One region of the Brevibacillus ruminantium genome, then DNA from elsewhere that is predicted to be linked to it. Evidence: a T-box and tRNA genes for the amino acid it is inferred to sense, from the RefSeq annotation. Region 1 holds a T-box; the other regions hold tRNA genes.
The links. The T-box of region 1 lies ahead of trpS (tryptophan--tRNA ligase). A T-box ahead of a tRNA ligase gene usually reads a tRNA of that ligase, here a tRNA-Trp.
Positions count from the first base shown of each region.

Region 2: it encodes a tRNA-Trp, which carries the amino acid that the T-box ahead of trpS (tryptophan--tRNA ligase) is inferred to sense. The anticodon was not compared.
Region 3: it encodes a tRNA-Trp, which carries the amino acid that the T-box ahead of trpS (tryptophan--tRNA ligase) is inferred to sense. The anticodon was not compared.

Region 1 covers NZ_CP098755.1:899,123-901,299, reverse strand. Annotated here, with positions in the region: gene trpS (tryptophan--tRNA ligase) at 1-972, opposite strand, end outside; T-box leader at 1,077-1,333, opposite strand; gene NDK47_RS04490 (S4 domain-containing protein) at 1,795-2,177, shown strand, end outside.
Region 2 covers NZ_CP098755.1:4,401,517-4,403,693, reverse strand. Annotated here, with positions in the region: tRNA gene NDK47_RS21670 (tRNA-Asn) at 106-181, shown strand; tRNA gene NDK47_RS21665 (tRNA-Ser) at 185-277, shown strand; tRNA gene NDK47_RS21660 (tRNA-Glu) at 283-359, shown strand; tRNA gene NDK47_RS21655 (tRNA-Val) at 444-519, shown strand; tRNA gene NDK47_RS21650 (tRNA-Met) at 604-680, shown strand; tRNA gene NDK47_RS21645 (tRNA-Asp) at 756-832, shown strand; tRNA gene NDK47_RS21640 (tRNA-Phe) at 1,032-1,107, shown strand; tRNA gene NDK47_RS21635 (tRNA-Trp) at 1,111-1,184, shown strand; tRNA gene NDK47_RS21630 (tRNA-His) at 1,191-1,266, shown strand; tRNA gene NDK47_RS21625 (tRNA-Gln) at 1,282-1,356, shown strand; tRNA gene NDK47_RS21620 (tRNA-Gly) at 1,361-1,436, shown strand; tRNA gene NDK47_RS21615 (tRNA-Cys) at 1,519-1,592, shown strand; tRNA gene NDK47_RS21610 (tRNA-Leu) at 1,602-1,684, shown strand; gene NDK47_RS21605 (DUF4850 domain-containing protein) at 1,804-2,177, shown strand, end outside.
Region 3 covers NZ_CP098755.1:60,007-62,183, reverse strand. Annotated here, with positions in the region: rRNA gene NDK47_RS00410 (16S ribosomal RNA) at 1-333, opposite strand, end outside; tRNA gene NDK47_RS00405 (tRNA-Leu) at 704-788, opposite strand; tRNA gene NDK47_RS00400 (tRNA-Arg) at 798-872, opposite strand; tRNA gene NDK47_RS00395 (tRNA-His) at 880-955, opposite strand; tRNA gene NDK47_RS00390 (tRNA-Trp) at 984-1,057, opposite strand; tRNA gene NDK47_RS00385 (tRNA-Met) at 1,059-1,135, opposite strand; tRNA gene NDK47_RS00380 (tRNA-Ser) at 1,159-1,247, opposite strand; tRNA gene NDK47_RS00375 (tRNA-Gly) at 1,289-1,362, opposite strand; tRNA gene NDK47_RS00370 (tRNA-Leu) at 1,368-1,450, opposite strand; tRNA gene NDK47_RS00365 (tRNA-Pro) at 1,466-1,542, opposite strand; tRNA gene NDK47_RS00360 (tRNA-Arg) at 1,621-1,697, opposite strand; tRNA gene NDK47_RS00355 (tRNA-Gly) at 1,763-1,838, opposite strand; tRNA gene NDK47_RS00350 (tRNA-Leu) at 1,914-2,000, opposite strand; tRNA gene NDK47_RS00345 (tRNA-Lys) at 2,019-2,094, opposite strand; tRNA gene NDK47_RS00340 (tRNA-Tyr) at 2,102-2,177, opposite strand, start outside.

The DNA.
Region 1 (2,177 bases):
ACTCATGGCTTCACGAATCTCTCGCATGGTTTCTTTTGCTACAAGGCGTGCTTTTTCTGTACCCGACATCAGAATTTCATCGACCCTTTTCGGATCATTTTGATACACGATTCTTCGTTCCCTCATGGGTTCCAGCAGATCGTTAATCCTTTCCGTGACTTTTCCCTTGCATTCCATACAACCGATTTGACCTTTTTTGCAGCTCTCAAAAATTTCATCGGAGCCCTCTTGGCGAAATGCTCGATGATACGCATAAACTGGACAAATTTCCGGATGGCCGACATCTGTTTTGTGGATTCGGGCAGGATCTGTTGTTGCTTTCTTTATCTTCTCCCTCACCTCTTCTTCAGAGGAATCCAAATAAATGGCATTTCCAAGACTTTTACTCATTTTATGGTTCCCGTCTAATCCAACAAGTCTTGGAATTTCCCCAATAAGCGGTTCTGGTTCTACTAACACAGGTTTATACAACTGGTTAAAGCGACGAACGATTTTTCTGCTTTGTTCAATATGAGGCAGCTGGTCCTCTCCTACAGGAACTAATGTCGCCTTGCAAAAGGCAATATCTGCCGTCTGGCTTACAGGGTATCCCAGAAATCCGTAATACATATCTTGAAATCCCCGTTCCTTGGCTTCTGCTTTAATCGTAGGATTGTGGCGTAAAGAATTGACCGTCACGAACATGGAAAAATAAGTCGTCAACTCAGCAATCTCCGGAATCAAAGATTGAATAAAAATAGTAGCTTGTTCAGGGTTAATTCCTGCGGATAAATAATCCAATGCTACATTACGCAAGTTTTGTTTGATCAACTCCGGATTTTCGAAATGGGTAGTCAGGGCTTGAACGTCTGCCAATATGAGATACGTTTCATATTGATTCTGCAGCTCCACTCGATTTTTTAAGCTCCCGACGTAATGTCCAAGGTGAAGTTTTCCCGTAATCCGATCTCCTGTTACTATTCGCCCTTTCATTTGTGAGCCTCCTCATAATTTGGTTTCTGTCATGTAAACTTGAGATCCACCAACCGTCATCCATGGACATCCCCCCTTTCAAGGAATAAAAAAAACCCCGCCCAGTAAAGGACGAGGTCATCGTGGTACCACCTTTTTTAACCGCAACAAAGCGATTCACTCTAAAGTACGGCAAGAAATAAAAGATCCTTACGATACTCCTCTCTTGATAACGGGGAGAGAATCCCGGCAGCGCCTACTCATTGTTCAGCGGAGCGATTCAGAAGCCCATTCGGCATCAGGTGAGGATCGGTTCGCAGCAACCACCGACTCTCTGAACCCCATGATCTGATACGTACTTGCTCTTCTTCAACATCGTTAATCCGGTCATTTATTTATTATCATTTTATGCGAAAATGATCAATAAAACAAGTCAACCAGCTTTCCTGAAATCGCTCAGACATGGGAACTGCCCTCTCCCTCCTCCAGCCTCATTGAAACTCCCACTTGGAAAACTTTCCATGATCTGTTATCATTTTTGTAATCTGTTTGAATGGAAAGGAGCTCGTCACACGTATGCCAACAACTACTTTGTAATGGATCACAAACTGGATAGCATTACCCTCGAAAAACAGCATGTTTTTCACCAGGGGGTAGTCTGCCCATTTTCCCATTACAAAGGAACGTGACGATATCTGTAGAGTTGACGCTTACGGAGATTCGCCCTTTGGGTGAATCTCCTTTTTTGATTGGATGAATGCTCTTTAGCCAATCCAACGCTTCACCCTACAAGACATTCAAATAGGCCATCGCGTTCCTTTATCTACTCGTGAGGTGAAGGATATGCATACCATCGAGCTTTTCTGGACGCTGCAAGCTTCAGCGAACACAGCTGGCAGCATCGAACGCCATTGCAAAAATTGCGGAAAAACAGTCCGCTTTACCGATACCAACATACGCCGTCACAACGCCAACGGAAAAAACGTATACCGTTTCTCCATCTACAAATGCGAAAAGGGGCATACATGGAACAAAAAGCTGGCTATTTACAAATCGTTCTCGGAGCATGCCGAGATTCTTGAAGAGGCGCTTCCCATCGACGGCGATGCACCCGAGCAAATCAACATCTCAGACTATCTAGCGTGCGGAATCAAGGAAGTAAAGATCATCATCGACCACGCGGACGGTCGCTTCCGTATCGATAAGCTGCTTGCCGAACAGCTTGT
Region 2 (2,177 bases), 2.1 Mb from region 1:
TCATGTATATCCAGTTTTGAAGGTGCGAAACCGCACAAATGCTGTGCCAGTGCCGACGTTGAACAAGAACGTTGGCGATTTTGGTCAGCGCCCCTTCCTGAATATTCCTCGGTAGCTCAGTTGGTAGAGCAATCGGCTGTTAACCGATCGGTCGGGGGTTCGAGTCCCTCCCGAGGAGCCATGTGGATGGATGTCCGAGAGGCCGAAGGAGCACGATTGGAAATCGTGTAGACGGGGATGACTCGTCTCGTGGGTTCAAATCCCACTCCATCCGCCATATTTGGCCCGTTGGTGAAGCGGTTTAACACAGCAGCCTTTCACGCTGTCATACAGGGGTTCGAATCCCCTACGGGTCACCATACTACCCCACAAAGTGAAGTGAATGCTTTGTAGCAGCACCGGGTACTTTGCAGGGACCCTAAAACGAATGTTGAGGGGTATCTGGAGGCTTAGCTCAGCTGGGAGAGCATCTGCCTTACAAGCAGAGGGTCGGCGGTTCGATCCCGTCAGCCTCCACCACTCTTTCTTCGAAGCTTTCGACACGGGATCTCACCGTACCGGTTCACCCTCGAAGAAAGACCAGGAAGTAGAATATCATATCGTCGCGGGATGGAGCAGTCTGGCAGCTCGTCGGGCTCATAACCCGAAGGTCGCAGGTTCAAATCCTGCTCCCGCAACCAAATCATCTACTTGAACAATGTCGAGTTACTGCTTGATCGAATAAGATGGAATTGCCCTTAGGCGCAACTAAATATGGAGCTGTGGTGAAGTTGGAGTTCACGCCGGTCTGTCACACCGGAGGTCGCGGGTTCGAGTCCCGTCAGCTCCGCCATTTCAAAGAAGTCATGGGCCTCTCACCCGTAAACGGGTTCACCCTTGCAGAAGACTCATGAAGAATTGCTCGGGTACTGCAGATCTGGCTCGCCAAGAAGGTTTTCGAGGTAGAATCGCCAGTGGAAGCGAGTCCCGTCAGCTCCGCCATTTCACAAAGAAGTAGCGGGTTCTACTCCTTTTCTTATTTTTTGAAATGTGGCTCGGTAGCTCAGTCGGTAGAGCAGAGGACTGAAAATCCTCGTGTCGGCGGTTCGATTCCGTCCCGAGCCACCATAGAGGGGCATAGTTTAAAGGTAGAACGAAGGTCTCCAAAACCTTTGGTGTGGGTTCGATTCCTACTGCCCCTGCCATATGTGGCGGTCGTGGCGAAGTGGTTAACGCATCGGATTGTGGCTCCGACACTCGTGGGTTCGATTCCCATCGATCGCCCCATTTCCAACCTATCCTTGGGGCATAGCCAAGCGGTAAGGCAACGGACTTTGACTCCGTCATGCCTAGGTTCGAATCCTAGTGCCCCAGCCATTTTGCGGACGTAGCTCAATTGGTAGAGCGTCGCCTTGCCAAGGCGAAGGTCGCGGGTTCGAGACCCGTCGTCCGCTCCATTGAAATTAATCAGTCTCTCACCCGTACCGGGTTCACCCTCGGGGACAGACAGAAAGCAACGCTTTCTCAACAACCAAATACGGAGGCATAGCCAAGTGGTAAGGCACGGGTCTGCAAAACCCTTACCCCCGGTTCAAATCCGGGTGCCTCCTCCAAAGCAATGAGCCGGTATGGCGGAATTGGCAGACGCGCGCGACTCAAAATCGTGAGGGAAACCGTGGGGGTTCAAGTCCCTCTACCGGCACCATAAGAAAAAGGAATCGATGAACGATTCCTTTTTTTATTTGTCTGTATTTGGTAACGAAAAGAATGACAAATGCGTCTACCCATTATAAGCAAAGCATGAATAGATTGGGGAGGACGAACTTGAAGAATGGGGTACCTAAACCAATAGCAAGGATCGATAGCAAAACAAAAGCGATACTGATTGTGGCTTGGCTAGCTCTTATCGTAACCGGATGTTCGCCGGTACTGCAAACAAAAGCGATGGGTAATCAGATTCAGGACGAGAGCAGAATAGTCACGGCAAACACATCTAAAGGGACGCAAACAGCTGTTAGCGGAATCTCTGAAATAACTAAGAGCTCAACGGGTCCAAACCGAACAACTGAATCAACCCAATCAACTAACACCAGTGCAGGAGATGGGGAAAAGAGCAGCCCATCAGCAATTCAAAAAGTGCCCCGGATGATTTCCAGTGGCGAAGTCTCCTTGCAGGGAAAAGCAGAAGAAAAAATAGT
Region 3 (2,177 bases), 840 kb from region 1:
GTCTGGGCCGTGTCTCAGTCCCAGTGTGGCCGGTCACCCTCTCAGGTCGGCTACGCATCGTCGCCTTGGTAGGCCGTTACCCCACCAACTAGCTAATGCGCCGCAGGCCCATCTGCAAGTGATAGCTTGCGCCATCTTTCCATTCCCTCTCATGCGAGAGAGAATCCTATCCGGTATTAGCATGAGTTTCCCCATGTTATCCCGAGCTTACAGGCAGGTTGCCTACGTGTTACTCACCCGTCCGCCGCTAGCCCCCGAAGGGACTCGCTCGACTTGCATGTATTAGGCACGCCGCCAGCGTTCGTCCTGAGCCAGGATCAAACTCTCCAATAAAGTTGAGTTGATTCATTAGCTTCAAAACATTTTGCTAGGCTTGTGATTTACTCACTATTAAAACGCTTCGCTGTTCAGTTTTCAAAGAGCATTTCTTTTCAACCATTCCGGTATATCATGTTGCGTTTTAAAAGTCAACAGCTTTTTTAGTGCTTGTAAACTTTTTTAATGCAACCTGTCATGGCCTTCAGCCCGACTACTTTGAGTCAGGAATTTCATCGTAACATTTCGCAGCGGACAAGTCAACCTTTTTTTGCTGCCTGTTCACTTGTTACTTTTTGAAGAGTCCCTTATTTGAAAGGGTCCATTAAGGACAGAAATTCATTCTAACAAACTCGTTAACTACAGTCAAATGAATTTGTTGGAAATTTGGTGCGGTCGGCGAGACTCGAACTCGCACGGGTCGCCCCGCCACCCCCTCAAGATGGTGTGTCTGCCAATTCCACCACGACCGCAAATCATAATGGCGAGCCTACCAGGACTCGAACCTGGGCACCTGGTTCCGGAGACCAGTGCTCTATCCTCTGAGCTATAGGCTCAAATTCATGGGGCGATCGATGGGACTTGAACCCACGAGTGCCGGAGCCACAATCCGGTGCGTTAACCCCTTCGCCACGACCGCCATATAAATGAGAGTTATTCAGTTCGTCTGGCAGGGGCAGTAGGAATCGAACCCACACCAAAGGTTTTGGAGACCTTCGTTCTACCTTTAAACTATGCCCCTATGGTAGCGGTGGAGGGGCTCGAACCCCCGACCTTTCGGGTATGAACCGAACGCTCTAGCCAGCTGAGCTACGCCGCCACAAATCAAGCTATAGAAAGTAATGGCGGAGGGAGAGGGATTCGAACCCCCGTGGGCTTGCACCCTAACGGTTTTCAAGACCGCCCCGTTATGACCACTTCGGTATCCCTCCGCAATAGAAAACAGGCTTTTTGTAAGCCCATTAGATATAAATGGAGCGGGTGATGGGAATCGAACCCACGCGACCAGCTTGGAAGGCTGGAGTTCTACCATTGAACTACACCCGCAAATATGGTGCCGGTAGAGGGACTTGAACCCCCACGGTTTCCCTCACGATTTTGAGTCGCGCGCGTCTGCCAATTCCGCCATACCGGCATCTATGAAATTACATGGTCGGGAAGACAGGATTCGAACCTGCGACCCCTTGGTCCCAAGCCAAGTACTCTACCAAGCTGAGCTACTTCCCGATACTATCTTTTTTGTAGTGCGGCCCCGAATACTATTCGGTCTACACTATTACGCTTCACTTTACTTTTGGGGTAAAGTGGCGTGCCCTGAGAGATTCGAACTCCCGACCTTTTGATTCGTAGTCAAACGCTCTATCCAGCTGAGCTAAGGGCACATAATGGATAAGGTGTCTGTCCCCGAGGGTGAACCCGGAACGGGTGAGAGACTGAATAACTTCAATGGAGCGGACGACGGGTCTCGAACCCGCGACCTTCGCCTTGGCAAGGCGACGCTCTACCAATTGAGCTACGTCCGCATGCTGTTTCATATATTTCCCTGAAAAGGTGTGCCTTTATACTGCAAAGCTTTCTCTTTGCCTTTTGAGGTAATATGGTGCGGTCGAGAGGACTTGAACCTCCACGGTGTTGCCACCACTAGAACCTGAATCTAGCGCGTCTGCCAATTCCGCCACGACCGCATATTCCCTTTAAAAAACTGGTGAGCCATGAAGGACTCGAACCTTCGACCCTCTGATTAAAAGTCAGATGCTCTACCAACTGAGCTAATGGCTCATACAACTGGTGGGGAGAGACGGATTCGAACCGCCGAACCCAGAGGGAGCAGATTTACAGTCTGCCGCGTTTAGCCACTTCGC